One region of the Streptomyces sp. NBC_00045 genome, then DNA from elsewhere that is predicted to be linked to it. Evidence: riboswitches for the same ligand, from Rfam matches in the RefSeq annotation. Region 1 holds a riboswitch; each other region holds the start of a gene.
The links. Region 1 has a riboswitch for cobalamin ahead of cobN (cobaltochelatase subunit CobN). Riboswitches for the same ligand answer to the same signal wherever they lie in the genome.
Positions count from the first base shown of each region.

Region 2: it holds a riboswitch for cobalamin, as region 1 does, so the genes downstream of both, OHA65_RS24865 (ribonucleoside-diphosphate reductase subunit alpha) here and cobN (cobaltochelatase subunit CobN) in region 1, are expected to answer to the same signal.
Region 3: it holds a riboswitch for cobalamin, as region 1 does, so the genes downstream of both, OHA65_RS10205 (cobalamin biosynthesis protein) here and cobN (cobaltochelatase subunit CobN) in region 1, are expected to answer to the same signal.
Region 4: it holds a riboswitch for cobalamin, as region 1 does, so the genes downstream of both, OHA65_RS26320 (energy-coupling factor ABC transporter permease) here and cobN (cobaltochelatase subunit CobN) in region 1, are expected to answer to the same signal.

Region 1 is NZ_CP108271.1:6,425,895-6,433,639, forward strand. Features, by position in the region: gene cobN (cobaltochelatase subunit CobN) at 1-2,606, opposite strand, end outside; cobalamin riboswitch at 2,639-2,778, opposite strand; gene cobG (precorrin-3B synthase) at 3,046-4,350, shown strand; gene OHA65_RS29840 (precorrin-8X methylmutase) at 4,347-4,994, shown strand; gene OHA65_RS29845 (precorrin-2 C(20)-methyltransferase) at 4,991-6,484, shown strand; gene OHA65_RS29850 (hypothetical protein) at 6,561-7,250, opposite strand; gene OHA65_RS29855 (cobalt-precorrin-6A reductase) at 7,311-7,745, opposite strand, start outside.
Region 2 is NZ_CP108271.1:5,269,819-5,277,563, forward strand. Features, by position in the region: gene OHA65_RS24850 (DUF3703 domain-containing protein) at 1-151, opposite strand, end outside; gene OHA65_RS24855 (helix-turn-helix domain-containing protein) at 199-912, opposite strand; gene OHA65_RS24860 (ribonucleotide-diphosphate reductase subunit beta) at 1,026-2,042, opposite strand; gene OHA65_RS24865 (ribonucleoside-diphosphate reductase subunit alpha) at 2,042-4,444, opposite strand; cobalamin riboswitch at 4,584-4,725, opposite strand; gene OHA65_RS24870 (GNAT family N-acetyltransferase) at 4,760-5,260, opposite strand; gene OHA65_RS24875 (Uma2 family endonuclease) at 5,366-5,923, shown strand; gene OHA65_RS24880 (YbdD/YjiX family protein) at 5,975-6,172, opposite strand; gene OHA65_RS24885 (carbon starvation CstA family protein) at 6,169-7,745, opposite strand, start outside.
Region 3 is NZ_CP108271.1:2,148,225-2,155,969, reverse strand. Features, by position in the region: gene OHA65_RS10210 (cobyric acid synthase) at 1-1,119, opposite strand, end outside; gene OHA65_RS10205 (cobalamin biosynthesis protein) at 1,131-2,090, opposite strand; cobalamin riboswitch at 2,129-2,280, opposite strand; gene OHA65_RS10200 (hypothetical protein) at 2,395-2,616, opposite strand; gene OHA65_RS10195 (inorganic phosphate transporter) at 2,645-3,934, opposite strand; gene OHA65_RS10190 (hypothetical protein) at 4,290-5,420, shown strand; gene OHA65_RS10185 (hypothetical protein) at 5,538-7,022, shown strand; gene OHA65_RS10180 (VOC family protein) at 7,069-7,464, opposite strand; gene OHA65_RS10175 (neutral zinc metallopeptidase) at 7,611-7,745, opposite strand, start outside.
Region 4 is NZ_CP108271.1:5,574,484-5,582,228, reverse strand. Features, by position in the region: gene OHA65_RS26345 (L-serine ammonia-lyase) at 1-654, shown strand, start outside; gene OHA65_RS26340 (hypothetical protein) at 936-1,241, shown strand; gene OHA65_RS26335 (SsgA family sporulation/cell division regulator) at 1,430-1,843, shown strand; gene OHA65_RS26330 (hypothetical protein) at 1,979-2,479, shown strand; gene OHA65_RS26325 (flavodoxin family protein) at 2,487-3,200, opposite strand; cobalamin riboswitch at 3,314-3,509, shown strand; gene OHA65_RS26320 (energy-coupling factor ABC transporter permease) at 3,538-4,230, shown strand; gene OHA65_RS26315 (energy-coupling factor ABC transporter substrate-binding protein) at 4,230-4,601, shown strand; gene cbiQ (cobalt ECF transporter T component CbiQ) at 4,605-5,354, shown strand; gene OHA65_RS26305 (ATP-binding cassette domain-containing protein) at 5,351-6,175, shown strand; gene OHA65_RS26300 (PadR family transcriptional regulator) at 6,212-6,772, shown strand; gene OHA65_RS26295 (EF-hand domain-containing protein) at 6,863-7,075, opposite strand; gene OHA65_RS26290 (hypothetical protein) at 7,164-7,745, opposite strand, start outside.

The DNA.
Region 1 (7,745 bases):
GCGACGTCGTCGCCGGAGGTGCGCATCGCGCTGGTGCCCCACAGGGACAGGCCGACCGAGGCCGGCCACTCGCCGTTGTCCGTGCGGTAGCGGTTCAGCAGGGACTCGGCGAGCGCCTGGCCGGTCTCCCACGCGAGGCGGGAGGGGACGGCCTTCGGGTCCACCGAGTAGAAGTTCCGGCCGGTCGGGAGCACGTTCACCAGGCCGCGCAGCGGCGACCCGGACGGGCCCGCCGGGACGAAGGCGCCGTCGAGGGCGCTCACCACGTGGGCGATCTCGTCGGTCGTGCCGGCCAGCCGCGGGACGACCTCGCGGACCGCGAAGTCCAGTACGGCCGCCACGTCCGCCGAGTACCCGTCGGCGACCGAAGCCACCGCCTCCGGGGCCCAGTTCGCGTCCTCCATCGCCTGTACCAGCGCGCGGGCCGTCTCCTCCGCCTGGTCGGCGGTCGTACGGGTGGCCGCGGACTCGTCCAGGCCGAGCGCCTCGCGCAGGCCGGGCAGGGCCGTCGTACCGCCCCAGATCTGGCGGGCGCGCAGGATCGCGAGGACCAGGTTGACCCGGGCCCCGCCGGTCGGGGCGCCGCCCAGGACGTGCAGGCCGTCGCGGATCTGGGCGTCCTTGACCTCGCACAGCCAGCCGTCGACGTGCAGCAGGAAGTCGTCGAAGCCGTCGTCGTCCGGACGCTCCTCCAGCCCCAGGTCGTGGTCCAGCTTCGCGGCCTGGATCAGCGTCCAGATCTGGGCGCGGATGGCCGGCAGCTTCGCCGGGTCCATCGCGGAGATCTGCGCGTACTCGTCCAGGTGCTGCTCCAGGCGAGCGATGTCGCCGTACGACTCCGCGCGCGCCATCGGCGGCACCAGGTGGTCGACCAGGGTGGCGTGCACGCGGCGCTTGGCCTGCGTGCCCTCGCCCGGGTCGTTGACCAGGAACGGGTAGATCAGCGGCAGGTCGCCGAGCGCGGCGTCCGGCGCGCAGGCCGCCGACAGGCCGGCGTTCTTGCCCGGCAGCCACTCCAGGTTGCCGTGCTTGCCCAGGTGGATCATCGCGTCGGCGCCGAAACCGCCGTCCTCGGCGCGGGCCTGGATCCAGCGGTACGCCGCCAGGTAGTGGTGCGAGGGCGGCAGGTCCGGGTCGTGGTAGATCGCGATCGGGTTCTCGCCGAATCCGCGCGGCGGCTGGATCAGGATGAGCAGGTTCCCGCGGCGCAGCGCCGCCAGGACGATGTCGCCGTCCGGGTTGGCCGAACGGTCCACGAACATGTTGCCCGGGGCCTCGCCCCAGTGCTCCTCGACGCTTTCGCGCAGCTCGGCCGGGAGCTCCGCGAACCAGCGCTTGTAGTCGGCGGCCGGGATCCGGACCGGGTTGCGGGCCAGCTGCTCCTCGGTCAGCCAGTCCTGGTCGTGGCCGCCGGCCTCGATCAGGGCGCGGATCAGCTCGTCGCCGTCGCCGGACACCAGGCCCGGGACGTCCTCGACCGGGCCGAAGTCGTAGCCGCCCGCGATGAGCGTGCGCAGCAGCTCCACGGCGCTGGCCGGGGTGTCGAGGCCGACCGCGTTGCCGATGCGGGAGTGCTTGGTGGGGTACGCGGACAGGACGAGGGCGATCTTCTTGTCGCGGCGCTCGATGTGCCGCAGCCGGGCGTGCCGCACGGCGATGCCGGCGACGCGGGCGGCGCGCTCGGGGTCGGCCACGTACGCGGGCAAGCCGTCCTCGTCGAGCTCCTTGAAGGAGAACGGGACGGTGATCAGACGGCCGTCGAACTCCGGGACGGCGACCTGCGTCGCGGCGTCGAGCGGGGACAAACCCTCGTCGCTCTCCTCCCAGGCGCTGCGCGAGCCGGTCAGGCACAGGGCCTGGAGGATCGGCACCCCGAGCGCGGCCAGCGCGCCCGCGTCCCAGGACTCGTCGTCACCGCCGGCCGAGGCGGTGGCGGGCTTGGTGCCGCCGGCCGCGAGCACCGTCGTGACGATGGCGTCCGCCGACTCCAGCTCGGCGATCAGCTCCGGCTCCGGCGTGCGCAAGGAGGACACGTACAGCGGGACGGGCGTGCCGCCGGTCTCCACGATCGCGTCGCACAGGGCGTGCACGAAGGCGGTGTTGCCGCTCATCTGGTGGGCGCGGTAGTACAGCACGGCGATCCGCGGGCCGTACGGGCGCACGGGGGTGCGCTCCAGCGGGCCCCAGGTCGGCGCGGCGGCGGGCGGCTCGAAGCCGTGGCCGGTCAGCAGCACGGTGTCGGAGAGGAACCGGGCCAGCTGGTCCAGGTTGGCGGGACCACCGTGGGCGAGGTAGCCGTGTGCCTCGGCGGCGATGCCGATCGGGACCGTGGAGGCCTCCATCAGCTGTGCGTCCGGGGCCTGTTCGCCGGTGAGGACGACCACCGGACGGGTCTGTTCGGGAGCCAGGAGCAGGTCGAGCCCGTCCTGCCAGGCGCGCAGGCCGCCGAGGAGGCGTACGACGACCAGGTCGACGCCGTCGAGCAGCCCGGGGAGGTCGTCGAGGGGAAGGCGGGAGGGGTTCGCGAACCGGTACGGCACGGGGCCGTCCGCGGCGGCGCGGGCGCTGAGCAGATCGGTGTCGGACGTCGACAGCAGCAGGATCATGCGGCGGCAGGCCTTCCTCGGGGTTTCCGCGCCCCGGGCAGTGAGAACAGCGGGAGTTCCTGACTCACCCGGCGGGTTGCTCCGCAGGATTCACAGTGGCGGGACCGCGCCGGATTCGCACCGGGCTTCCTCCCGGCGGGGCCACGTGGCTCCGCCGGTGGTCATCTTAGGTGCCGTTCTCCCTGGCCGGGAGTGGGGGTGCCCCGCCCCGCCCGCGCCCCCGGCGCACGCCCGGCCTTGCGCAACCGTGCCGTTGTGCGCCGCAGCCCGCGCGCCGGGGAGCGCCCGGCCGGCAGGCGCCCGCTCGGTGGGGGCGGCCAACTCGTCGAGCGGGGCCGGTGCAGGGAGTGCGGGAGGTGTCCCGGCAGGTCGAACGGGGAAGGGTGGGGTGGTGACGGCCACAGGCCGGGGCGGGGCAATCGTGGGTATGCTCGCCGCCATGCCGCCCCAGCCCCCCTCCGCCGCATCGCGGGACGAACCCGTCATACGCGACCGCGGTGACGCCTGCCCCGGTGCGCTGCGGCTGCACGCCGCGGACGACGGGTTCCTGGCCCGCGTCCGGATCCCCGGTGGGATGCTCGACGCGGACGCGGCCCTGCTGCTGGCGGACGCCGCGGACCGGCTCGGAGACGGCCACATCGACCTCACCTCACGCGGCAACGCGCAACTGCGCGGGCTCGGTGCCGGCTGCGGCGGCGAGCTGGAGGCCGTGCTCGTGCGCGCCGCGCTGCTGCCCGCGCCCACGCACGAGCGGGTCCGCAACATCGTCGCCTCGCCGCTGACCGGCCTGGACCGGCGTGGACTGCCCGACGTGGCCCCCTGGGTCGCGGAGCTGGACCGGCTGCTCTGCGCCAGCGCGCCCGCGGCCCGGCTGTCCGGGCGGTTCCTGTTCGCCCTCGACGACGGCCGCGGTGACGTGACCTCGCTCGCCGCGGACGTGAACCTGGCCGCCCGGGACGCCGACCGGGCCCTGCTGTGGACGGCCGATCCGGCCGACGCCGTGCTCGTGGCCGCCGCCGACGCCCCCCGGGCCGCCCTCGAAGCCGCCGCGTACTTCCTCGACACCGCCCTCGAAGCCGGCACCCGGGCCTGGCGGGTTGCCGAGCTGCCCGCCGAACACGCCCTGCACGCGGCCGGGTTGGCCGCCCGACTGGCCGCCGCCGGGATCGATGCCGTCCTCGTGGGGGACACCGCCGCCGCGCACGGGCCGGCTCCCGAGCCCGGCCTCGTCGAAGGCCCCGACGGCGTCACCGCGCTCAGCGTGCTCGCCCCGCTCGGCCGCCTGACCACCGCGCAGTGGCGCCGGCTGGCCGGCCTCACCGGCCGCATCCGCCTCACCCCCTGGCGCGGGATCATCGTCCCCGACCTGACCGCGGAAACCGCCGCCGACGCCCTCTTGGGCCTCGCGGAGGCCGGGCTGATCACCGCCGGCGACAGTCCCTGGCGGTCGGTCACCGCCTGCACCGGCCGCCCCGGTTGCGCCAAATCCCTTGCGGACGTCCGCGCCGACGCGCAGGCCGTCGTCGTACGGGCGACCGGTCTGCTGCCCGTGCACTGGTCCGGCTGCGAACGCCGGTGCGGGCACCCCCGCGGCACCGCATGGGTGGACGTGGTCGCCACCCGCGCGGGGTACGACCTCACCGCGGCCGGCGGCACCCCGCGCCGGGGCCTGCGCACCCCCGAACTTCCCGCGGCCCTCGCGGACGCACGCCGCACCACCTCCCACGACGCAGCGAAGAAATGAGCGAGTACACAGTGTTCGAGTACGAGAAGGACGGCGCGGCGATCTACCGCCAGTCCTTTGCCACGATCCGCGCCGAGGCGGACCTCTCCGGGCTGCCCGCCTCCGTCGCCCAGGTCGCGGTGCGCATGATCCACGCCTGCGGAATGACCGACCTGCCCCAGGACCTCGGCTACACCCCGGACGTCGTGCTCCGCGCGCGCGCCGCCCTGACCGCGGGCGCGCCGATCCTCTGCGACGTGCAGATGGTCGCCAGCGGCGTCACCCGCAAGCGGCTGCCCGCCGACAACGAGGTGATCTGTACCCTCTCCGACCCGGCCGTGCCGGCCCTCGCCGCGAAGATGGGCACCACGCGCAGCGCCGCCGCACTCGAAGTCTGGCGCGACCGCGGCCTGCTGGAGGGCTCCGTGATCGCCGTCGGCAACGCGCCGACCGCCCTGTTCCGGCTGCTGGAGATGATCGAGGAGGGCGCGCCGCGCCCCGCCGCCGTCATCGGGGTCCCGGTCGGCTTCATCGGCGCCGCCGAGTCCAAGGACGCGCTCGCCGCCCACGCTTCCGGGCTCGACCACCTGATCGTGCGCGGCCGGCGCGGTGGCAGCGCCATCGCCGCAGCCGCCGTCAACGCGATCGCGAGCGAGGAAGAATGAGCACCGGAAAGCTGTACGGCGTCGGGCTCGGCCCCGGCGACCCCTCCCTGATGACGCTGCGGGCCGTCGAGGTGATCGCCGAGGCGCAGGTCGTCGCGTACCACAGCGCCCGCCACGGCCGCTCGATCGCCCGCTCGATCGCCGCCGGGCACCTGCGCGCGGACCACATCGAGGAGCCGCTGGTCTACCCGGTCACCACCGAGACCACCGACCACCCCGGTGGCTACCAGGGGGCGATGGAGGAGTTCTACGAGGAGTCCGCCGCCCGGCTGGCCGCCCACCTGGACGCCGGCCGGACCGTCGCCGTGCTGGCCGAGGGCGACCCGCTCTTCTACGGCTCGTACATGCACATGCACAAGCGGCTCGCCGACCGCTACCAGGCCGAGGTGATCCCCGGAGTGACCTCGGTGAGCGCCGCCGCCGCCCGGCTCGGCACCCCGCTCGTCGAGGGCGAGGAAGTGCTGACGATCCTTCCCGGCACCCTCCCGGAGGACGAGCTCACCGCCCGCCTCGCCGCCACCGACTCCGCGGTCGTGATGAAGCTCGGCCGGACCTTCCCGGCCGTGCGCCGCGCCATGGAGGGCAGCGGGCGCCTCGCGGAGGCCCGCTACGTCGAACGCGCCACCATGGCGGGGGAGCGGACCGGCGTCCTCGCCGACACCGATCCCGAGAGCGTGCCGTACTTCGCCGTCGCCGTCGTGCCCAGCCGCATCGGCAACCCGGGCAGCGTCCCGTCGGGCCCCGGCGAGGTCGTGGTCGTCGGCACCGGACCGGCCGGGCCGCTCTGGCTGACCCCCGAGACGCGGCGGGCCCTGGCCGACGCCGAGGTGCTCGTCGGGTACACCACCTATCTGGACCGGGTCCCCGGGAAGCCGGGCCAGGTCCGGCACGGCTCCGACAACAAGGTCGAGTCGGAGCGCGCCGAGTTCGCGCTCGACCTCGCCCGCCGCGGCAAGCGGGTGGCCGTGGTCTCCGGCGGCGACCCGGGCGTCTTCGCCATGGCCACCGCCGTCCTGGAGGTCGCCGGGCAGCCGCAGTACAAGGACGTGCCCGTACGGGTCCTGCCGGGGGTGACCGCAGCCAACGCGGCGGCCGCCGCGGCCGGGGCCCCGCTCGGCCACGACTACGCCACCGTCTCCCTTTCCGACCGGCTCAAGCCGTGGGAGGTCATCGCGGAGCGGCTGCGCGCCGCCGCCGCGGCGGACCTGGTGCTCGCCCTGTACAACCCGGGCTCGCGCAGCCGGACCTGGCAGGTCGCCCAGGCCAAGGAGCTGCTGCTGGAGCTGCGTTCGGCGCAGACCCCGGTGGTCGTCGCCCGGGACGTGGGCGGTCCCGAGCAGTCGGTCCGCGTCCTTTCGCTCGGCGAACTGGAGCCGTCCGAGGTGGACATGCGCACCATCCTGCTGATCGGCTCCTCGCAGACCCAGGTCACCGAGCGCCCGGACGGCACCCGCGTCACCTGGACCCCGCGCCGCTACCCGGAGGCCTGACCGGCAGCACGTGCGACCCCCGGGCGCCCCGGAGCGCCCGGGCGGGAGGCGTCCGGGGCCGGGCGTGGCGGGGCGCTCAGCACTGCCAGAGGAACGCTGCCCGGCCGCAGGGCTCGCAGGCGTGCGCATAGGCGCTGCCGGAGCCGAAGTTGGGGGCGGTGACGGGGTCCGGACCTTCTTCCAGCCGGGCGATGAACTCCATCGGGCCGCCGCAGCCCGCGCAGTCGGGCGTCTCGTCGTTCTGAAGCCACTCGGGGGTGCCGCCGAGCTGCCCGAGCACGTGGCGCGGCGGGCGCCCGCTCCGCTCGGACCAGGCCTTGGCGGCAGACCGGTACCCCGGCTGGGCCACCTCCACCCGTTCGACGGCACGGACCGCCCCGAGCTGCCGGACGTCGTCGTCCTCGTCGTCCTCGTCCTCGTCGTCCTCGTCGTCCTCGTCCTCGTCGTCCTCGTCGTCCTCGTCGTCGGGGAGCGCGGGCAGCGGTATCGGCACCAGCCCGGCCGGCGGGAAGAGGTACGCCCTGTTGCCGCCGGCCGTCGCGCTCCATTCGGCGCAGCTGCCCGGGTCGTTCGCGCACATGAAGACCGAGAGGACCCCGCGCCCGCCGTCGAGGACCATCTGCGCGATGAACTGCAGCGGCCCGGAGCAGGTCGTACAGGTGGGCCACTGCGTGCCGGCGGGCGCCAGCGGAAGGCCCCCGACACGGGTGACCGGGGCATCGGGCGCGGCGGAGCCGTCGTGGACCAGGAGGGTGGTGGAGTTCATGCCGACGAGAGTAGGAGACCCCACTGACGACGGCGCCCCCGGGCCGCCCTTCCCGCCCTCCTACGCGGGAGTTCCCGCGAGCCACTCCAGGGCCGCCTGCGGACTCTGCGCCTGCGCGACGCCCTCCGGAACCGGGGGCCGGCGGACGACCAGCACCGGAATGCCGGCCTCGCGGGCCGCGGTGAGCTTGGGGGCGGTGGCCGAGCCGCCGCTGTCCTTGGTCACCAGGACGTCGATCCGGTGCCGCGCGAGCAGCTCCCGTTCGTCGGCGAGGGTGAACGGGCCCCGGGCGAGCAGGACTTCGAGTTTCGGCGGCGCCGGTGCGGCCGGCGGGTCCACCGAACGGACCAGGAACCAGGTGTCTTCGAGGTGGGCGAAGCTGTGCAGGCCCATCCGGCCGGTGGTCAGGAAGGCCCGTGCGCCGAGGCCCGGCAGCAGCAGGGCCGCCTCGGCGAGGGAGCCGGCGAAGGTCCAGTCGTCGCCGGGACCCGGGGT
Region 2 (7,745 bases), 1.2 Mb from region 1:
TGTGCGCCCGCTCCAGCGCGGTCCACATGGCCCGGGTGTCGGGCGCGGCCTCGCGGGCGCGGCGCAGCTCGTCCTCAAAGGCCTTGCGCACGGCGGCCGGCATGGACTTGCCGGTGCAGGCGGCCACGCATTTGCTCATTGCGTTTCTCATGCGCCCACAGTGCGGCCACGGGGCCCTGCGGGGCTTGAACGAACCTGCTACATCCATTGGACGGTGCGGGTGAAGCCCGACGGCGTGATCCCGAACATCCGCCGCCACACCCGGCTGAGATGCGCCCCGTCGGCGAAGCCCGCGCCGTGCGCCGCGTCCGTCAGGGAGTGCCCCAGGGAGGCCAGTTCGGCGGCCCGCATCAGCCGCAGCCACAGCACGTACGGGCGGAACGGCAGCCCGAGTTCCGCCCGGAACAGGTGCGCGAGGCGGCTCTCCGACAGGCACGCCACCTCGGCCGCCCGAGCCAGCCGTACCGATTCCCGGCCGGGCAGCCACTCCAGTACCCGTGCCAGCCCCGGGTGCTCCGCCGCGTCCGGCTGCGGCCCTCCGGGCAGTACGGCGTCCAGTGCGCACGCCGCCTCGAAGGCGTCGGCGGGCAGCCCCGCGGCCGGTACGAGGTCCCCCGCGTCCCCCGCCAGCGCCGAGAGCCGGCGCCCCGCCGAGGAGAGCGGGTCGTAGTGCAGCACCACCCCGTGCGGCGCCCCGCGCAGCACCGCGTGGCGCACCCCGGCCGGGACCACGTACGCCCGGCACCCGACGGGCTCCCCGTCCGGCCCGGCCATCAACAGCTCGTCCCCGTCCAGCGCGGCGATGACCTGGACGGAGTGATGGGCGTGCACACCGGCGGACCCGACGGCGCCCCCGTACAGCAGGCCCCCCGGCCGCAGCCGGGCCCGCCCCGCCCACCCGTCGGCGGTCATGCGGCCGGCCCGGGACACGACGAAGCGCCCCCGCCCGAGAACCCGGTGGACCGGGTGTCGCTCCCCATGGGCGGGGACGCTATCAAGCCGTACCGGCGGTGGCCGGACGGGACTTAGAAGTCCTCGTCCAGGTCGACCGTGCCCTCGACCGCGACCTGGTAGGCCGACGGACGGCGCTCGAAGAAGTTCGTCAGCTCCTGGACGCCCTGGAGCTCCATGAACGAGAACGGGTTCTGCGAGCCGTACACCGGCGGGAAGCCGAGACGGACCAGGCGCTGGTCCGCGACGCACTCCAGGTACTCGCGCATCGACTCGGTGTTCATGCCCGGCAGGCCGTCACCGCACAGGTCGCGGCCGAACTGCAGCTCGGCTTCCACGGCCTCCTTCAGCATGTCGGTGACCTGCTGCTGGAGCTGCTCGTCGAAGAGCTCCGGCTCCTCCTTGCGGACCGTGTCCACGACCTCGAACGCGAAGTTCATGTGCATGGTCTCGTCACGGAACACCCAGTTGGTGCCGGTGGCCAGGCCGTGCAGCAGGCCGCGCGAGCGGAACCAGTACACGTACGCGAAGGCGCCGTAGAAGAACAAGCCCTCGATGCACGCCGCGAAGCAGATCAGGTTCAGCAGGAAGCGGCGGCGGTCGGCCTGGGTCTCCAGCCGGTCGATCTTCTCGACCGAATCCATCCACCTGAAGCAGAACTGCGCCTTCTCGCGGATCGACGGGATCTCCTCGACGGCGTCGAAGGCGGCCGCGCGGTCGTCCGGGTCGGGCAGGTAGGTGTCGAGCAGCGTCAGGTAGAACTGGACGTGCACGGCCTCCTCGAACAGCTGGCGCGACAGGTACAGGCGCGCCTCCGGGGAGTTGATGTGCTTGTAGAGCGTCAGCACCAGGTTGTTCGAGACGATCGAGTCGCCCGTCGCGAAGAACGCGACCAGACGGCCGATCATGTGCTGCTCGGCCGGCGTCAGCTTCGCGAGGTCCGCGACGTCCGAGTGGAGGTCGACCTCCTCGACGGTCCAGGTGTTCTTGATCGCGTCCCGGTAGCGCTCGTAGAAGTCCGGGTAGCGCATGGGACGCAGCGTCAGCTCGAAGCCCGGGTCGAGCAGGTTCTTCTTGTCGGTGGAGCTCATTACTGGCAGGCCTCGCAGGACTCGGGGTTCTCAAGGGAGCAGGCGAGCGCTTCCGCGGCCGCGGCTTCGGCGGCGGCGTCGGCCAGCGGCAGCGCTGCGGGGGCGGCCGCCTGCGCGGCACGGGCGATCTTCGTCGCCGGGCGCGAACGCAGGTAGTACGTGGTCTTCAGACCCTGCTTCCAGGCGTACGCGTACATCGAGGACAGCTTCCCGATGGTCGGCGTCTCCAGGAACAGGTTCAGCGACTGCGACTGGTCGAGGAACGGCGTACGGGCCGCCGCCATGTCGATCAGACCGCGCTGCGGGATCTCCCACGCCGTGCGGTACAGCTCGCGCACCTCGGCCGGGATCCAGCCGAAGCCCTGGACCGAACCGCTGGAGTCGCGCAGGGCCTCACGGGTCTGGGCGTCCCACACGCCGAGCTTCTTCAGCTCCTCCACCAGGTAGCCGTTGACCTGGAGGAACTCACCCGACAGCGTCTCGCGCTTGAAGAGGTTGGAGACCTGCGGCTCGATGCACTCGTACACGCCGGCGATCGAGGCGATCGTCGCCGTCGGGGCAATGGCGAGGAGCAGCGAGTTGCGCATGCCGGACTTCGCGACGCGGGCGCGCAGGGCGTCCCAGCGCTCCGGCCAGTTCAGCTCGGTCTCGTAGTGGTCCGGGTGCAGGACACCGCGGGCGGTGCGGGTCTGCTCCCAGGCGGGGAGCGGGCCGCTCCGCTCGGCGAGGTCGCAGGAGGCCTCGTACGCGGCCAGCATGATCCGCTCGGAGAGCTTGGTGGACAGCGCCCGCGCCTCGGCGGAGTCGAACGGCAGCTTCAGCTTGAAGAAGACGTCCTGGAGGCCCATCGCGCCCAGACCCACCGGACGCCAGCGGGCGTTGGAGCGCCCGGCCTGCTCGGTCGGGTAGAAGTTGATGTCGACCACGCGGTCGAGGAAGGTCACGGCGGTGCGGACGGTCTCGTCCAGCCGCTCCCAGTCGATCTCCCCGTCCACGACGAAGGCGCCGAGGTTGACCGAGCCGAGGTTGCAGACGGCGGTCTCGCCGTCGTTGGTGACCTCGATGATCTCGGTGCACAGGTTCGAGGAGTGGACGACGGTGCCCGGCTCGGCGGTCTGGTTGGCCGTGCGGTTGGAGGCGTCCTTGAAGGTCATCCAGCCCTGGCCGGTCTGCGCGAGGGTGCGCATCATCCGGCCGTACAGGTCACGCGCGGGCATGGTCTTGCGGGCCAGGCCGTCCGCCTCGGCCTTGCGGTAGGCGGCGTCGAACTCGTCGCCCCACAGGTCGACCAGCTCGGGCACGTCGGCCGGGGAGAACAGCGACCAGTCGGCGTCCGCGTTCACGCGGCGCATGAACTCGTCCGGCACCCAGTGCGCCAGGTTCAGGTTGTGGGTACGGCGCTGGTCCTCGCCGGTGTTGTCGCGGAGCTCCAGGAACTCCTCGATGTCCGCGTGCCAGGTCTCCAGGTAGACGGCGGCGGCACCCTTGCGGCGGCCGCCCTGGTTCACGGCCGCGACGGAGGCGTCGAGGGTCTTCAGGAACGGCACGATGCCGTTGGAGTGGCCGTTCGTACCGCGGATCAGCGAACCGCGGGCGCGGATGCGCGAGTACGAGAGACCGATGCCGCCGGCGTGCTTCGACAGACGCGCGACCTGGTGGTAGCGGTCGTAGATCGAGTCGAGCTCGTCCAGCGGGGAGTCCAGCAGGTAGCAGGAGGACATCTGCGGGTGCCGGGTGCCGGAGTTGAACAGCGTCGGGGAGGACGGCAGGTAGTCGAGGCGGCTCATCAGCCGGTACAGCGAGGCCACTTCCTCGACGGCCTGGACGCTGTCGTTCTCGGCGAGGCCGCAGGCCACGCGCAGCATGAAGTGCTGCGGGGTCTCGATGACCTGGCGGGTGATCGGGTGGCGCAGCAGGTAGCGGCTGTGCAGGGTGCGCAGGCCGAAGAAGCCGAAGCGGTCGTCGGCGCCCTCGGCGAGCGTGTGCTCGACCAGCGCGTCCAGGCGGCTCGCGTGCAGCGCCACGAACTCGGCGGTGCGGTCGGCGATCAGGCCCTCGCGGTGACCGACCGCGACGGAGGCGGAGAAGGAGGTGGCCCCCTGGCCGGTGGCTTCCTCGGCGACGGCCAGCGTCAACAGCCGGGCGGCGAGCCGGGAGTACGCCGGGTCCTCGGAGATCAGACCGGCGGCGGCCTCCGTGGCCAGTCCGCGCAGTTCGGCCTCGTCGGCGGCGGCGCTGCGCCCGCGGAGCGCGGCGGCGGCGACCCGGCCCGGGTCGGTGTCGGGGAGGTCGGCCGTCAGCTCGGTGAGGGTACGCAGCAGTGCGGCCCCAGGTCCCCCGGTCTCGATTCCGGTGTCGGACGGGTCGGACTCGGCGCGCGGTGCGGAAGGCGCGATGGTCACGGGGGGAGCTCTCCCTCGCTCGGCTCCGGGACACCTTTGGTGCGGGCGCGAGCGGGCGCGCGCGGGCATGGCAGGGCAGCACCGCGCGGCGTCCACCGGCCCAACCGCGAGGCCCGGACGTATCGACACCCGGTTCGGTCGAGCCGGGTGCACTGTCGGCAGGTCATCGGACTTGCGGTGACACCAATGGGTGTACTTCATACCGTTGCGGGACAGTTCCGGATTCCCACCGGATTCCCCTGCGACGACAGCGAGGACGAGCATACATGTGGGGGCCGCCTCGTGTGCGACCCCCTAGATGTTGTGTCGGCGTCGCTACAGATCGAGACCGTACGTGAGCAGAGCGAGGCCGGGGACGGGCTCCCAGTCCCGTCCGGGGGTACGGACGAAACCGAGCCGTTCGTAGATCCGGTGGGCCCCGACCATGTCGTCCGTGGTGGACAGCACGAGGCGCCGTACGCCCTCGATCGCGCGGGCGCGGTCGATGCAGGCCCGTACCAACGCCTCCCCGGCGCCCCGCCCGCGACCCTCCCGGGCGACGGCCAGCATCCGGAACTCGGCCTCGCCGGCTCCGGCGATGTCGCACAGCGGGCTCCCGGGCGCGGCGAAGGCCACACCGCCGAGGATCCGCCCGTCGCTCGTCGCGGCGACGAGTATCTCTCCGTCGGCCGCCCGTCCCGCCACGTCCTGCAGCCGCGCGAGGTACGGGTCTTCCTCGCCGAAGGTGAGCAACCCGTCCCCGAGATAGGCCTGCACGGTGATCTCCCCGAGCGTCCCGTACTCCGTCGCCAATGCTTCCCTGATCACGATGTCCATGCGGTCGAGTGTGCCGGACGGCTGTCGGTGCCCGGCGCTATCGTCGGAGACGGCACCGTCGAGAAGGGCGAGCGAGGCACGACCGTGATGACAGACCGGCCCCACATGCTGACTGAGGACTTCGAAGCCGTGGCGCGCATGGCGGCGCGCGAGAGGGAGGGGACACGGCTGGAGTTCATCGACGGGATCATCAGGAGCAAGGCCATGCCGGACGGCGACCACGGGATGATCATCCAGTGGCTCACGCGGATCTGTATGCAGTACCGCCCCGAGCTGTGGCTGCATCCCGGGCAGGGCATCAAGGCCCAGGAGTACCGGGCAGGTCGGGCGATTCCGGATGCGGTGCTCGCACCGGCCAAGGCGTTCGCCGGCCAGGGCGACTGGGTCGACCCCGCCCCGATCCTCATGGCCGTCGAGATGACCTCGTGGGACTCGGACACCCACCGGCGGGACCACGTCGAGAAGCCCCGCGCCTACGCGGAGACGGGCATCCCCGTCTACCTCCTGATCGACCGGGCCAAGTGCGAGATCTCCGTCTACAGCCAGCCCAACGGCCGACGGTACGAGAACACCCGCGTCGTGGCGTACGGCAAGGACGCCGAGCTCCCCGACCCCATCGGCATCACCCTCCAGACCGAGGTCCTCAAGGACTGGGTGCGCTGAGAACGCCCGAGGGCCCCGCCTGCTCGGCGGGGCCCTCGGGTGAGTCAGGGCTCAGCAGCAGCGGAAGCCCTCGCGGGGGTCCGCCTCGCGGGAGTCCGTACGGGCGCGTTCGAAGGCGCGGCGGGTCATGACCCGCGCGTCCGGGTCGTGCGTACGGGCGTGCGCGACGTACCGGTCGTACGCCGCCTCGCCCGAGAACTCCCGTACGAAGTAGCTCACCTTCGTCAGCGCCGCTCGGACGCCGCTCATGCGACGGGCTCCTTCGCGCGGCCGCCGCCCGAGTCCAGGCCGGCGGCGGCGAGCTCGGCGCGCTCCTCGGGCGTCGCGATGAGCCCGGCCGGAGCGACGATCTTCGACTCGGTCCACGGGACCTCGGCCAGGCTGACCGACTCCGGGCTGCGGACGGCCTTGAGGCAGGTCCGCGCGGCGTCCAGCAGCACGATGATGATCAGTGCCGCGAAGAGCGCAGACAGGACGCCGTCGACCGTGGCGTTGGTGACGATGGTGTGCATCTCGCCCGCGTTCTTCGCCGGCGGCAGCACCTTTCCGGCGTCGATGCCGCTCTGGTACTTGTCGCGCTGGGCGAAGAACCCGACCTTCACGTCGTCGGAGAACACCTTCTGGTAGCTCGCGGTGAGCGTGACGGCCACGTCCCAGGCCAGCGGGACGGCGGTCACCCACGCCCACTTGAGTCGCCCGGACTTCACCAGCAGCGTGGTGCAGACGGCCAGGGCCACCGCCGCGAGCAGCTGATTCGCGATCCCGAACAGCGGGAAGAGCTGGTTGATGCCGCCCAACGGGTCCTTGATGCCGACCCACAGGAAGTAGCCCCAGCCGCCGACGACGAGCGCGCTCGCCAGCCACACGCCGGGCTTCCAGCTGATGTCCTTGAAGGGTTTGTACACGTTGCCGAGGGTGTCCTGGAGCATGAACCGGCCGACACGGGTGCCCGCGTCGAGGGTGGTCAGGATGAACAGAGCCTCGAACATGATCGCGAAGTGGTACCAGAACGCCTTCATGCCGGCGCCGCCGACCACGGACGAGAAGATCTCGGACATTCCGAGTGCGAAGGTGGGAGCGCCACCCGTACGGGACAGCAGGCTGGTCTCCTCCACGTCCTTCGCGGCCTGTGCGAGGAACTCGGGGGAGATGGCGAAGCCGAAGTGGGTGACGGCCTGTGAGGCGGTGTCGACCGTGGTGCCGATGACGCCGGCGGGGGAGTTGACCGCGAAGAACAGGCCGGGCTCGATGATGGTGGCCGCGATGATCGCCATGACGGCGACGAAGGACTCGGTCAGCATGGCGCCGTAGCCGATGACCCGGACCTGGGTCTCCTTCTGGATCATCTTCGGGGTGGTGCCGGAGGACACCAGCGCGTGGAAGCCGGACAGGGCGCCGCAGGCGATGGTGATGAAGACGAACGGGAACATCGACCCGGCGAAGACCGGCCCGTCCCCGCGGGCGGCGAAGTCGGTGACCGCGGGCATCTTCAGGGTCGGCATCGCCAGCACCACGCCCACCGCCATGAGCGCGATGGTGCCCACCTTCATGAAGGTGGAGAGGTAGTCGCGGGGCGCGAGGAGCATCCACACCGGCAGCACCGAGGCGATGAAGCCGTACGCGACCATCCACAGGACGAGCGTCTCCTTCTCCAGGGTGAAGGTGCTCGCCAGCGAGGAGTCGGCGACCCAGCCGCCCGCGACGATGGCGAGCAGCAGGAGCGCGACGCCGATGACGGAGATCTCGGTGACCCGGCCCGGCCGCAGCACGCGCAGGTAGAAGCCCATGAAGAGCGCGATGGGGATGGTCATGCCGATGGAGA
Region 3 (7,745 bases), 4.3 Mb from region 1:
GCCGGCCTTCGACTCGACCTCGTCCTCGATGCGCTCGCCGAGCACCTGGAAGCCGCCGCAGATGCCCAGCACCGGGCGGCCCTCCGCGGCCCGACGCAGCAGCGCACCGGCCAGCCCGCGCTCCCGCAGCCACTCCAGGGCCTTCACCGTGCCGCGCGTACCCGGTACGACGACCAGGTCCGCGTCGGCCAGTTCCTCGGCCCGGTCCACGAACCGCACCACCACGCCCGGCTCCGCAGCCAGCGCGTCGACGTCCGTGAAGTTCGACATCAGCGGCACCGCGCAGACCGCGACCCGCAGCACGTCCTCGCCGACCGGCGGGGCCACGACCGACTCGCGCACCGCGCCCCGCAGGGAGACCCGGAGGCCGTCCTCCTCGTCGATGCCCAGCCCGTGCTGGAAGGGGAGGACACCGTAGGTCCCCCGCCCGGTGAGTGAACGCAGCATCTCCATGCCCGGCTCCAGCAGCGACACGTCGCCGCGGAACTTGTTCACCAGGTAGCCGGCGATCAGCGACTGGTCTTCGGGCGACAGCAGCGCCGTCGTCCCGAAGAACGAGGCGAACACACCGCCCCGGTCGATGTCGCCGACCACGACCACCGGGAACCGGGCGGCCCGCGCGATGCCCATGTTCACGATGTCGGTCCGACGCAGGTTGATCTCGGCCGGGCTGCCGGCCCCCTCGCAGATCACGGCGTCATACGTGCCCCGCAGCTGCTCCAGGCAGTCCGTGACGATGCCGAGCAACTGTTCCTGGCGCCCGCCGTGCAGTCCGTTCCCGGGGGACGACCCACCGGACCCCCCGAAGAACCCGCGCGCGCTCATCTCGCCCACCGGCTTGCCCAGCAGCACCACCTGGCTGCTGCGGTCACTGCCGGGCTTGAGCAGCACCGGGTTCATCAGCGCGGTCGGCTCCACGCACGCCGCCTGCGCCTGCATCGCCTGCGCGCGCCCGATCTCGGCGCCCTCGCGCGTCACGAACGAGTTCAGCGACATGTTCTGCGCCTTGAAGGGCGCCACCTTCACGCCCTGGCGGGCGAGCCAGCGGCAGATGCCCGCCGTGACCACGCTCTTGCCGGCGTCCGAGGTCGTGCCGGCGACGAGGAGTCCCCCGCCCAGCTTTCCGCCGCTCACCGGCGTCCCCTCCCAGTCCAACGCGACACTGCACAGCGCAGTGCCACACACGCTCCGAGTGCCAGCCACGTCACCTGCCGCGACAGCCGCACCGCCCGTTCGATGTCCGCGACCTCCACCGGCCGCCCCGCCGCGCCGTTCAGCACGGCCCGGTGCTCGACCCGGCCCCCGTACGCCAGGGTGCCCCCCAGCCGGACACCGAGCGCCCCGGCGAAGGAGGCCTCCACGGGCCCGGCGTTCGGGCTCGGGTGCTCGGCGGCGTCCGCACGCCAGGCCCGTACGGCTCCCCGCCGGTCGGGTCCGGCCAGTACGGCGGCCAGGGCGGTCAGCCGGGCGCCAGGCCAGCCCGCGAGGTCGTCGAGGCGGGCGGAGGCCCAGCCGTAGCGCAGGTAGCGCGGCGACTTGTGGCCCACCATCGCGTCCAGGGTGTTCACGGCGCGGAACGCCAGCAGCCCGGGTACCCCGGCGGCGGCGCCCCACACCAGGGCCCCGACCACCGCGTCGGAGGTGTTCTCGGCGACCGATTCCACGACGGCGCGGGCCATCTGCTGCTCGTCCAGGGCCTGCGGGTCGCGCCCGCACAGGTGCGGCAGCCGCTCGCGGGCCACCTCGGCGTCCCCGGCGGCGAGCGCGCCGCCGATGGCGCGGGCCTCCCTGCCCAGCGAGGTGCCGCCGACGACGGCCCAGGTGGCCGCCGCGGTCAGGGCGATACGGGCGGTCGCGGGCCGCGAGCGCACGGCGCGGGCGCCCAGCGCGCCGACGGCGGCCGCGCCCCCGGCGCACACGAGGGTATGGACGAGGCCCCGGGCGCGGTCGTCGCGCCACAGGGCGCGCTCGACGGCGGCGGCTGCTCGTCCGAAGGCGGCCACGGGGTGCCCTCGGCGCGGATCACCGAGGATCCGGTCGCCGATCAGGCCCGCCGTGGCGCCGTACGCGAAGACGCGATCGGCACGCATGGTGGCAGGTATGTCCTCACTCAGGGTCCGCGCCCTGGTTCGACGTGTCCGGCGGTGGGAGTTCCTGGCTCCCGAGGCGCACGCGTCGCGTGCTCCCCGGTGACAGTGGCGGGACCGCGCCGGATTCGCACCGGACTTCCTCTCCATGCCGCCGTATTGGCTCGGGCAGTCCACCACGCACCGCGAAGGCCCGTCAACTCGCCGTTGACCTGCGGCGAGGCAGGTCACAGTGACGGGTCCCGGGTACGGGAAAGCTCCCCCCGGGAAACCCGGAGGGAGCTTTCGTACGACGTGCCCGAGTCGGTCAGGCGACGATCAGGTAGAACCCGTACGCCACGGCTGCCGCGACGAGCGCGAAGCAGGCGTACGCACCGCTGCGGGCGAGGGTGGCGGTGCCGCCCTGCTCGGTGGCGGCCTCGTGCTTGGAGAGGCCCACCAGGCCCATCGTGAACAGGGCCACGAGCGCGACGGTGGCGGAGAGGCTGACCCCGAAGACGGAGCCGAGTGCTGCCCAGTCGATCTTCATGCTGCGGATTCCTCTGTCGTTCTCGGGGTCAGACCGCGGCGGCCGGAGCCGCGGGGGCCGCCGGAGTCGCGGGGGCGGCGGCCGGGATGGTGGCCTTCAGGTCCTCGTCGGCCACTGCGGCGGTCGTACCGGCGGCGGCCTCGGCGGCCATGGTCGGCGGGACGGTGACGGCGGCCATGGCCGTGGTGACGACACCCGGCTCCTCGGCCGCGGCCGTCCGGGCGTCGTTGACGTTGTGGTGGTCGACGACCTGGCGGCGCGAGATGGCCCAGATCGCGACGCAGGAGGCGATCAGGAACAGCGCGACGGCGGCGACGCCGATGTCACCGGTGCGCATGACCAGCTCGGCGCCGGAGGCGACGACGGCGGCGGCCGGCAGGGTCAGACCCCAGGCGATGAACATGCGGGTGGCGGTGGACCAGCGGACCACACCACCCTTGCGGCCCAGGCCCGCACCCATGACGGCGCCGGAGCACGCGTGGGTGGTGGAGAGGGAGAAGCCGAGGCTGGAGGAGGCCAGGATGACGCTCGCGGCCGAGGTCTGGGCGGCGAAGCCCTGCTGCGGCTGGAGGTCGGTCAGGCCGCTACCCATGGTGCGGATGATGCGCCAGCCGCCCAGGGAGGTGCCCAGTGCGATGGCCAGGCCGGCGGAGATGATGACCCAGACCGGCGGGTTCGCGCCGGAGTCCAGGGCGCCGCCCGCGACGAGGGCGAGGGTGATGATGCCCATCGTCTTCTGCGCGTCGTTGGTGCCGTGCGCGAGGGAGACGAGACCGGCCGAGGCGATCTGCCCGGCGCGGTAGCCCTTGGTGGAGGTCTTCTGGCCGACCTTGCCGCCGAGCTTGTACGTGACCTTCGCGGCCAGCATCGCGGCCACGCCGGCCACGATCGGGGCGGCGACGGCGGGGATGAGCACCTTGGTGACGACCACGCTGCCGTTGACGGCGTCGATGCCGGCGGAGGCGACCGCGGCACCGATGAGGCCGCCCATCAGGGCGTGGGAGGAGCTGGAGGGGAGTCCGACCAGCCAGGTGACGAGATTCCAGAGGATCGCGCCGACCAGCGCGGCGAAGATCACTTCTGGCTGGATGCCCTCCTCGTTGATCAGGCCCTTGGAGATCGTCTTGGCGACCTCCACGGACATGAACGCGCCGACGAGGTTGAGCACGGCGGACATGGCCACCGCCGTCTTGGGCTTGAGGGCGCCGGTCGAGATGGTGGTGGCCATCGCGTTGGCTGTGTCGTGGAAACCGTTCGTGAAGTCGAACACGAGAGCGGTGATGATCACGATCCCGAGGAGAAGCGTTATGTGCTCCATTTACCCAGGCTTCTGTTTGACGTCAGTGGCTCGGCGACCGTAGGCAACCTGGGTGAACGGAAGATGAACTGACTCGGGCGGAGCGGTGTACTGGCCCGTCGTGCCATCGGGAGCTTCGTCCCGATTTTGCCGTTGATACCGCCATTAATGCACGTCAGAGCCTGGTGAACGAACGGATCCGCAGGGGGTCCGAGGCCTCCGGGTCCACCCCGGAGGGCTTCCGGAAGAGATCCAGATCACTTTTCCGGCCGGCCCCGCGAGGCGCTTGCGGACCCCGTCGCCGACACCGCCCAGACCCCAATCGGAGTATTCCGCTCCAGTGGCCCGCCCGCGCTCGCGCCCTGACACTGGAGCAGTGCGTACCGCCACAGCGACGGCCGCGGTCGTCGCGACCACTCTTGTCGGGGCCGGTGCCGCCGCGGTCGCGGCCGGCCGGCACGCCGCCGACGTCGCCCTGCGGCACGAGCCCGGCCGCCCCCTGCCCGGCGGGCCGCGGCTCAGCGTCCACGCCAGCGGCTCCGGCCGCATCACGCTGACCCGCTCGCTGGCCTCCCTGCGCCCCGGAACGTACGGGCTCACCGCCCCCGGGGTGCACGCCGCGGTCGGACCCGTCCTCGACGGCGCCGCGAACGGCCCGGACACCGTCGTGCGCCGGCTCCTCGCCGTCACCCACGGCAGCCTCGACGCCGGCACCCGGGTCGCCCTCACCCCCCAGGTCCACGCGGGCAACCCGCGCACCGCCCTCGGGCTCGACCACGCCGACGTGGACGTCCCCGGCGAGCTCGGCGCCCTGCCCGCCTGGTTCGTGCCCGCCGCCCGCGACACCTGGGTGATCACCGTGCACGGGCTCGGCGCCGGTCGCGAGCACCCGATGGTGGTCATGCCCTTCCTGCACCGCCAGCGGATGCCCGTCCTCGACCTCGCCTACCGCGGCGACCTCGGCGCCCCCGCCTCACCCGACGGTCTCGGCCACCTCGGCGAATCGGAATGGCGGGACGTGGACGCCGCCATCCGGTACGCCCTGCGCTACGGCGCCGACCGGGTCGTGTTGCACGGCTGGTCCACCGGGGCCGCCATGGCCCTGCGCGCCGTCGAGCGCTCGGCCCTCGCCGACCGGATCTGCGGACTCGTGCTGGACTCGCCGGTGCTCGACTGGCACACCACCTTGCGCGCGCTCGTCGCCGCCCGCCGCACTCCCGCCGCGCTGGTGCCGTTCGCGGTGCGGGCCGCCGAGGCGCGCGCCGGTCTGGGGGTCGACCGCCGGCCGCCGGGCGCCGACCCAGGCGCGCTGCGCGTCCCGGTCCTGATCTTCCACGGCCCGGACGACACGCTCGCCCCCTGGGAGCCCTCCCGCCGGCTCGCCGCCGCCCGCCCCGACCTGGTCACCCTGCGGACCGTCCACGAAGCGCCGCACGGGGCGATGTGGAACGCGGATCCGGCCGGATACGAGGAGGCCCTGAGGCGGTTCCTGACCCCTCTTATGTGAAGGCCGTGTGCCGGAGGGGGCGGGGAGGGAGCATTCTCCCCGTATGTCCCCATGCCGAGCAGCGATAATGGCTGGTTCCGTTTGGGCTTTCGGCCGGTGACGGGCGAGACTGCTCCCGTGACGTCCCGAAAGCCTGATGAGCAGTTGGCTCGCGACTCCAGACTCCGACTCGTCTCCCCGCGGTCGGTCGCCGCGGCCCGCAAGGCGGTGACCGACCGGCGCGCGCGTTCCGCTTCCCGGCCCCCGGCGGGCACCCCAGCCACGGCCGAACTCGCCACCCGGGCCCGGGCCTCGCTGGCCGATGCCGTACGGCTCGCCCGCTGGGCCGAGCTCAACCTCGGCACCGTCGGCGGAGGCCGCCCCGCCCCGGCGGGAGCGCTGCCCGCCGCCGATGTCGAACGCGCCGCAGTCGAACTGAACCTGACCCACGGACAGATCCGGGTCGGCTGGGATCGCGCCCGGCTCGCGGGCCTCGTCGAGGTCCACGGCGGCCAGGCCCGGCCCGGCTGGCGGCTGCGGGCCTGGGACCGCGACGACACCGCCGTACTGCGCGGCTGGGTCGCACTGTTCGACGCCTGGTCGCTGGTCCACCCGGCGCCCGCCGACATCACCCCCGCGGTCGTCGCCGAGGTGGTCGAGGCGATGCCCCAACTGCTGTCCCTGCTCCAGCTGTCCGCCGGTCCCGTGACCGTTCCGGACCTGCTGGACCTGCTCGGTCAGCGGGTCACCGAACTGCGCGACGAACGGTGCGAGGTCCCCTACGACGCACCGGCGCGCGAGACTTCGCCCGCTGACGGGACGTCGGCCGTCGCACAGACCACCGGGCAGGCCACCGCACGGCCGGTCGAGCCGGAGGCGACCGGCCACGCGGTGGCGCCCGTCCCGCTCGCCCGGTTGCTGCGCTGGGCGCTCGGCGGGCTCGCCGCCGTCGACGCCGTCACCCTCGGCCCCGCGCAGGCCGCCCTCACCCCGCTCGGCAGCTGGGCGGTCTGGGTCAAGCTCGAACAGATCTGCGTCGCCGCGCAGAGCCCGGCCGGGAACATCGAGCAGTCCGCCGCGGCGATGCTGCACGGCTGCGCCCGGCTCACCCCGGGACCGGCCCGCGCCGAGTACCGGGCCTGGCTCGCCGCCCGGCCCGTCGGCCACGCCGTCAGCGAGCTCCTGCACGCCGCCCGCGGCGAGGACGCCCTGCTGCGCGGCCTGGCCTTCGAAGCCCTGCGCGTGGTCGGAGCCCCGGCCGAACCCGAGGTGCGCGCCGCCGTCCGCGACCCCGCCCTGCGGCCGTACGCGCTGCTCTGGCTGGCCGAACACGACGGTGTGGATCCCGACGAGGCCCAGGACGTGCTCACCGCCGAGGAATCGACCTGGCTCTGGGTGGACACCGCGGCCGCCATCGCCGACCACGGCGAGGCGGACCTGCTGGCACGCCACCTCGACTCGGCCGTACGGACCACCGTCCCGCGGCTGCTGGACGAGGTCCGCGCGGTCGGCCACCCGCGCACCGTCCAGGTGCTGGTGGCCCTGGCCGCCGCGCACCCCGACCCGGCCCTGGCCAAGGCGGTCCGCCGGGCCGCGTTCCAGGTCCACACCGGCGGGGCGTAGCCCCGGTACGGCTGTCGCAAGCGCTGCCGGGCGGCGCGCCGCGGGCTCAGACCTGCGGCGCGTACGTCCCGAAGCTCCAGATGTTGCCCTCCGCGTCGCGGGCCGTGTAGTCGCGCGATCCGTAGTCCTGGTCGGTGGGCTCCATCAGGATCTCCACCCCGTGCTCGGCCGCGCGGCGGTGGTGCGCGTCCACATCGTCGACGACGACGTAGACCCCGACCGGCCCGGCGCCCTCCATCGCCTTGTCGAACACGCCGCCGCGGCCCTTGCTGCCGAGCATCACCGCGCCGTTCCCGTACGACAGCTCGGCGTGCATCACGGTGCCGTCGTCACCCTCGTACACCGCGACCTGGGTGAATCCGAACGCATCCGTCAGCTGCCGGATCGCGGCCTTGGCATCGGCGTAGAGCAGGGTCGGAAAGACGGACGGGACGCTTGCCATGACGATCACTCCTTCTCGTGGTCGTGGATGTGACCCACGCCACAGCATGGCAGGCGGCACTGACAGCCGACGGAAGCCGTCACGGGGAGCCGTCACGGGCGGGCGACCGGGAGGGCGGCTGGCGGAAGGTGGTCAGCGGAAGGTGGTCAGCGGAAGGTGTTGCACCGGGCCATGTCGCCCGTGCGGTAGCCCTGGTAGAACCACTGCTGGCGCTGCTGGGCCGAGCCGTGCGTCCAGGACTCCGGGGTCACGCGGCCCTGGAACTTCTCTTGGATCCGGTC
Region 4 (7,745 bases), 850 kb from region 1:
CGGGTCAAGCGCCGGGCCGCGTCCACGGCGCGCCAGCTGCGCACCGAGGGCGACCCGATGATGCACCGCAGCGAGTGGACGACGATCTACGCGATGGCGGTCAACGAGGAGAACGCGGCGGGCGGCCGCGTCGTGACGGCTCCGACGAACGGCGCGGCCGGCGTCCTGCCCGCCGTCCTGCACTACTACGTGAACTTCGTGCCGGGCGCGGACGAGGACGGCGTGGTCCGCTTCCTCCTCGCAGCGGGCGCGATCGGCATGCTGTTCAAGGAGAACGCCTCGATCTCCGGCGCGGAGGTCGGCTGCCAGGGCGAGGTCGGCTCGGCCTGCTCGATGGCGGCGGGCGCCCTCGCCGAGGTCCTGGGCGGCACCCCGGAGCAGGTGGAGAACGCGGCCGAGATCGGCATGGAGCACAACCTGGGCCTGACCTGCGACCCGGTCGGCGGCCTGGTCCAGATCCCGTGCATCGAGCGCAACGGCATGGCGGCGGTCAAGGCCGTCACTGCGGCGAAGATGGCGATGCGCGGCGACGGCACGCACAAGGTGTCCCTCGACAAGGTCATCAAGACCATGAAGGAGACGGGCGCCGACATGAAGGTCAAGTACAAGGAAACCGCCCGCGGTGGCCTGGCGGTCAACGTCATCGAGTGCTGACCGGGCGCGCATGACGCCGGAAGGGGCCCGACGCACTGCGTCGGGCCCCTTCCCCGTTCCCGCCGGGCTCCCCCACGGCGCCGAGGAGCACAACACGGCGGATTTGCGGGCCTTTTGACGTTTGGGGTGAGTTGATCACGCTTGAGGGCGAATCCTCCGGTCCGGGCTGGTTTCTCGATGATCACATGCGCCAAGGTGATCACGTGACGTCGCGGCCACACCCCCGGCGGCCGGCCAACCGCCTTGGACCGCAGCCCCTTTGCGCACTGGAGGACTTCATCATGGCAAGCAACCGCAGCATCCGCGTGATCTCCGCCGTCGCCTCGTTCCCCTTCGCCGTCGCCCTCTTCGCCGGCGTCGCCCGGGCCGACAACGGCGCCGGTGCCGGCATCTCGTCCCATGCCGCCGTCGCCGAGATCTTCGGCAGCGGGGTCGCCGGCGCCAACCTCGGCAACTCCTCCACCACCCAGCAGGTCGCCACCGGCTCCGGGGCCTCCAACCAGAGCAACGGCTCCCAATCCAACGGCGCCTCCTTCACCGCCACCGGGCAGTCCAACGACTCGTTCGTCTTCCACCCCGCCCCGTAGCGGACCTGCGCCCCGGCGGCCCGCCCTCCCCCCCGGAGGGCGGGCCCCTTCGCGTTCCTGTGACAAGACGGGTCCAGCGGCCCCCGGGGTCGGGACCTTCGGCCCGCAGGGGCGACCGGGAGGTGGGCTAGCTTGCCCGAGGGGGCTGCGGGCAGGCGGGACGAGAGACGACAGAGAGGCGCCGCGCCATGGACGGCAACGACATCGAGTACCGCGTCCTCCCGCTCCGGCTGGAGGACGCACCCGGGCCCATACCCGTACACGGGGCCTTCACGTACCGCTGCGACCGGCCCTACGAGCTGACGCTCGACTTCCGGGGCGCCGGGATGCACCTGGCGCACTGGGTGTTCTCCCGGGACCTACTGCTGGACGGGGAGACCTGCGCGACCGGCGAGGGGGACATCCACGTGTGGCCGCAGTGGCAGGGCCGCTCGCCGCGCGTCTTCCTCGCCTTCAGCAACGGCGCGCAGAGCTGCGTGGTGTCCGCCCGGGCGAGGGACGTGGGCGCGCTGTGCCGGCGACTGGTCGAGTTGGTTCCGCGGGGGGAGGAGCAGCGGCACTACGACCTCGACGCCGAGCTGAGCACCCTCCTGCCCCGATAGGGAGCTCACTGTCCTGGATTGCGCGGTTTGCCGAATTTGTTTGGTTCTCTTGTGGTTCGAGTGCAACCGTGAGCCTGCCGGGCGTGTCCTTAGTGGTGACATCGGTCCCCGCCTCCGAAGAATCAGGGGGACGTCATGAACCACCTCCGCCGCCGGCAGTTCGTGGCCCTCGCCACGGGTTCGCTGCTCACCGCCGGCATCACCCTCGCCGCGCCGGCCTCGGCCGCCGTGCGGCCCGTGCCGCTCGTCGTGAACGCCCGCTGGGGCGGTCACTGCACGTACGACCGCATCGTCGTCGACCTGCGGGGACACGTCCCCGGGGTCACCGTCACCCGCGTGCCGAAGCTGGTCCAGGACGGCTCCGGCACGCCGGTGCCGCTCGCCGGTAAGCACTTCCTGGAGATCCGTCTGCACCCCGCCGCCGCGCACGACCGCACGGGCCGCAGTACGTACCGCGGGCCGGAGCTCGTCAAGATCCGCCTTCCGCAGCTGAAGGGGCTCGCCATGACCGGCGACTTCGAGGGGTACGTGACCTTCGGCGCCGCCTTCGACGCCAGGCCCGCCTTCACCTCCTTCACGCTGCACTCGCCCGAGCGGTTCGTGCTGGACGTGGCGCACCGCAACGTCTGCCGGTGAGAGCGGGCTACCGGTGCTCCGGGTTCGGGAAGTCGAAGCGGCAGCCGGCGTCCCACTCCGAGCGCTGGTTGCCGTGCGCCGGCATCCCGCCGGACCGCTTGAGCAGGGCGGCAAGGTGCATGAGGTTCCACGACATGAAGGTGGTGTTCCGGTTGGTGAAATCGTTCTCGGGACCGCCCGAGCCGGGGTCGAGGTACGAGGGCCCGGGCCCGGCCTCGCCGATCCAGCCCGCATCGGCCTGCGGCGGGATCGCGTAGCCGAGGTGCTGGAGGCTGTAGAGGATGTTCATGGCGCAGTGCTTGACGCCGTCCTCGTTGCCGGTGACGAGTGCGCCGCCGACGCGGCCGTAATAGGCGTACTGGCCGTGCTCGTTCAGGATCGAGGAGCAGGCGTAGAGCCGCTCGATGACCTGCTTCATGACCGAGCTGTTGTCGCCGAGCCAGATCGGGCCGCACAGGACGAGGATGTCGGCGTCCATGATCTGGCTGTACAGGACGGGCCACTGGTCGGTTTCCCACCCGTGCTCGGTCATGTCGGGCCAGACACCGGTGGCGATGTCGTGGTCCACGGCGCGGATCAGCGAGGTCCGGGCGCCGGCCGCCTCCATGACGGAGCGGCTCCTGTCGATCAGGCCCTCGGTGTTGCTGGTCTCGGGCGAGCGCTTGAGGGTGCAGTTGACGTAGACGGCGGTCAGGTCGGAGTAGTCGTAATCGGCGGCCACGCCGCCAGCCTGGACGCCCGCGGGTGGCGCCGCCACCGGGGCGCACCCGTTCGGGGACGCCCGCCGCGGACCGTACCCGTTCGGACCGGGTTGGTACCGGTCCGTCCGTCCGACTAGGGTCATCTGGCCTTGGTGTTCGGGAAACCGGTGGGAAACCGGTGCGGCCCTCGCCACTGTGAACGGGAAGTCCGGCTCCGGTCCCACGGGAAGCCACTGGGCGGCGCGGGAGGTTCCGCACCGCCCGGGAAGGCGGAGCCAGGGCATCAGCACCCGTGAGCCAGGAGACCGGCCGGGGCGCGTTGTCCATCCACGAGGTGCTGGAGAGGTCTCCCAACTCATGCACATAGCCGAGGGGTTCTTGCCCCCTTTGCACGCGGTCGCCTGGGGCGCCGCGTCCGCTCCCTTCGTCGTCCACGGTGTCCGCGCCCTCACCCGCGAGGTGAAGGCCAACCCGGAGAGCACGCTGCTGCTCGGGGCGTCCGGAGCATTCACGTTCGTCCTTTCCGCATTGAAGGTCCCTTCGGTGACGGGAAGTTGCTCGCACCCCACCGGGACCGGGCTCGGCGCCATCCTGTTCCGGCCGCCGATCATGGCGGTGCTCGGCACGATCACCCTGCTCTTCCAGGCACTGCTGCTCGCGCACGGCGGGCTGACCACCCTCGGCGCGAATGTCTTCTCGATGGCCATCGCCGGACCCTGGGCCGGATACGGGGTGTACCTGCTGCTCAAGCGCTTCGACGTCCCGCTGATGGTGACCGTCTTCTTCGGCGCCTTCTTCGCCGACCTGGTCACCTACTGCGTGACCTCCGTACAGCTGGCCCTGGCGTTCCCCGATCCGGGCAGCGGATTCCCGGGCGCGCTCGCGAAGTTCGGCGGCATCTTCGCCGTCACCCAGATCCCGCTCGCGGTCAGCGAGGGCCTGCTGACGGTGCTCGTGATGCGGCTGCTGATGCAGTCGAGCAAGTCGGACCTGGTCCGGCTGGGCGTCGCGAAGCTCAGCGGTCGCGGCGAGCAGAAGGCGGCGCTCTGATGGCGATGAACCGGAACACGAAGATCAACGGCCTGCTGCTGCTCCTGGTGGCGGCCCTGGCCGTGCTGCCGCTCGCGCTGGGGCTGGGCGACGGCAAGGAGGAGCCGTTCACGGGCTCCGACGCGCAGGCGGAGGCGGCGATCACCGAACTGAAGCCGGACTACGAGCCGTGGTTCTCGCCGCTGTACGAACCCCCCTCCGGGGAAGTGGAGTCGGCGCTGTTCGCCCTCCAGGCGGCGCTCGGCGCGGGCCTGCTCGCGTACTACTTCGGCGTCCGCAAGGGCCGCCGCCAGGGCGCCGCCGCGGCGACCGCCGCCGCGGCGACCGCTGCCGCGGCGACCGCTGCCGACCCCACTGCCACGGAGTCGTAGGCGGTGCTGCCGATCGACGTGGCCGCGCACTCCAGCCGCTGGCGCCGCCGCCATCCGCTGGAGAAGGCCCTGCTGGGACTCGGACTGACCGTCACCGCCGTGTGCCTGCCGCCCTGGCCGGGCGGCCCGCTGGTCGCCGCGGCGACGCTCGCCGTGCTCCTCGGGCCGGCCGGTGTGGCCGGGCGGCAGCTGTGGCGGGCGTTCCGGATCCCGCTGGGCTTCTGCTTCACCGGCGCCCTGCCCCTGCTGGTCTCCGTCGGCGGGCCGGCCGGGTTCGTCTCGCTCGCCCCCGACGGCCCCCGGCACGCCGCGGACCTGCTGCTGCGGACCTCGGCGGCCTCGCTCGGCGTGCTGCTGTTCGCGTTCACCACGCCCGTCTCGGACGTCCTGCCCCGGCTGGTGGGTGCCGGGGTCCCGGCGCCGGTGGTGGACGTGGCCCTGGTCATGTACCGGATCGGCTTCCTGCTGCTGGACTCGATGGCCCAGGTACGGCGCGCCCAGGCCGCCCGTCTGGGCCAGTCCGGGCGGGCCGCGGTGTGGCGTTCGCTGGCCGGGCTCGCCGCGACCTCGTTCGTACGGGCCTTCGACCGCGCGGCGCGGCTCCAGGTGGGCCTGGCCGGGCGCGGCTACGACGGCGCGCTGCGGGTCCTCGTACCCGAGGCGACCCTGTCGTGGCGGTTCCTGGCGGCGTCGGGGGCCCTGCTGGCGGCCCTGATCACCCTGACTCTCACCCTGAAGGGGCTCTACCTGTGAAACCGTTGGTGGAACTGGCCGGCGCCGGCTACGCGTACGAGGACGGCCCGGCGGTCCTGTCCGACGTGGACTTCGCCATCGCGGAGGGCCGGGCGCTGGTCCTGCTGGGCCGCAACGGCAGCGGCAAGACCACGCTGATGCGGCTGCTGAGCGGGGGCCTGCGCCCGGGCTCGGGGGCGCTGCGCCTCGACGGGACCGCGGTGTCGTACGACCGGGCGGGGCTGACCCGACTGCGGACGGCGGTGCAGCTGGTGGTCCAGGACCCGGACGACCAGCTGTTCGCGGCCTCGGTGGAACAGGACGTGTCCTTCGGGCCGATGAACTTGGGCCTGCCCGTCGGGGAGGTACGGGCGCGGGTGGAGGCCGCACTCTCCGCACTGGACATCACCGCGCTGCGGGACCGCCCGACGCACCTGCTCTCGTACGGGCAGCGCAAGCGGGCGGCGATCGCGGGCGCGGTGGCGATGGCTCCGCGGGTGCTGATCCTGGACGAGCCGACGGCGGGCCTGGACCCGGACGGGCAGGAACGCCTGCTGGACGCCCTGGCGGGGCTCCGCTCGGCCGGCACCACGGTGGTCATGGCCACGCACGACGTCGACCTGGCGGTCCGCTGGGCGGACGACGCGGCGGTGCTGACCCCGTCGGGCATCCGCGTCGGCCCGGCGCAGGCCCTGCTGTCCGACCCGGAGCTGCTGGCCTCGGCGGGCTTGCGCCAGGCGTGGTCCCCGGCGGTGACGACGTTCCTGCGGTCCCGCGCCCTCCTGGCCACCGACGACCCGGGCCCCAGGACCCCGGAGGCCCTCGCCGCCTGGACCCGGTAGCCGGACGACGCTCTCGCGCCTCCCTAGGATGGCCGCATGTCGCTGCCGCACGCCATCCTCACCGCCCTGCTGGAGAAGCCCTCGTCGGGGCTGGAGCTGACGCGGCGGTTCGACAAGTCGATCGGGTACTTCTGGTCCGCGACGCACCAGCAGATCTATCGCGAGCTGGGCCGGCTGGAGGAGGCCGGGCTGATCCGGGCGCTGCCCAGCGAGGTCCCAGTACGGGGGCAGAAGAAGCAGTACGAGGTGCTGGAGGCCGGCAGCGCGGAGCTCGCGCGGTGGGTCGGCGAGAGCCAGGACCCGAAGGCCATCCGGGATCCGCTGCTGCTGCGGATCCGGGCGGCCGCCGTCGTGGGCCCGCACGGGCTGGCCGGGGAGCTGCGGCGCCATCTGGATCTGCACCGCCGCCAGCTGGCGGTCTACGAGGCCATCGAGGAGAAGGACTTCCCGCCCGGGCGGGACTCCGACGAGGACCGGCTGCGCCGCCTGGTCCTGCACGGCGGCATCGGCCTGGAGATGTTCTGGCTGCGCTGGCTGGAGGAGGCCCTGGGCGAGGTCGAGGACATGACCCGGCCACCCGGCGGGGTCACGCCCTGAGCCGACGGGCAGTGCGAAGCCCCCGCCGCGCCCGGCGGGGGGCGTTGCGGGGGCTGCGTGCCCTTCCGGCATCGGCCGGGGGGGCGGGGCTTACTTGTTCAGGGAGGCCCAGAACTCGTCGAAGCTCAGGAGGCCGTCGCCGTTGGTGTCCTTGGCGGCGATGACGGCGTCCGCGACGGCGCCGGTGACGTACGCGTCACCCATCGCCTTCATGGCCGCGCTGTACTCGTCCGCCGTGACGAAGCCGTCACCGTCCGCGTCGAACTTGCCGAACGTCGCCCGCGCGCTCTCGATGTCAGCCACTGGGATCCACCCCTTCTCGGTGCTTGTTGACCGGCCAAGGGTAACGGCAGCCGGGCCCCGCCCCATCCGCGGGTCCCGGCGCCGTGGCCTAGCGGAAGATCCCGGTGTGGCCGAGCGAGTAGCGGCCGGGCTGTGGGTAGACGGCCAGGCCGTGCGGGCCGCCGCCCACCGGGATCTTGGCGAGCTGGCGGCCGGTGACCGTGTCGATCGCGTAGACCTCGGAGTTGTAGCGGCCCGACAGCCACAGCACCTTGCCGTCGGCGGAGACGCCGCCCATGTCGGGGCTGCCGCCGTCGGGCAGTTCCCACTTCTTGGTCAGCTTGTTCTGCTTGAAGTCGAAGACGGAGATGCTGCCCTCACCGCGGTTGGAGATGTACATCTCCTTGGAGTCGCGGCTGACGTACAGGCCGTGGGTGCCCTTGCCGGTGGGCAGCAGTTTGGGGATGTCGAACTTGTCCCCGCTGAACACCCACATGCCGTGCGCCATCATGTCCGCGACGTAGAAGGTCTTGCCGTCCGGGGAGACCTTCACGTCCTGCGGCATCGCGCCCTCGAAGGGCAGCTTCTGCTGGGCGATGACCTCCATCTTCTCGGTGTCGACCTTGAGGAGCTCGCCGGAGAACTCGCAGCTCACGATGAAGTAGCGGCCGTCGGCGGAGAAGTCCGCGTG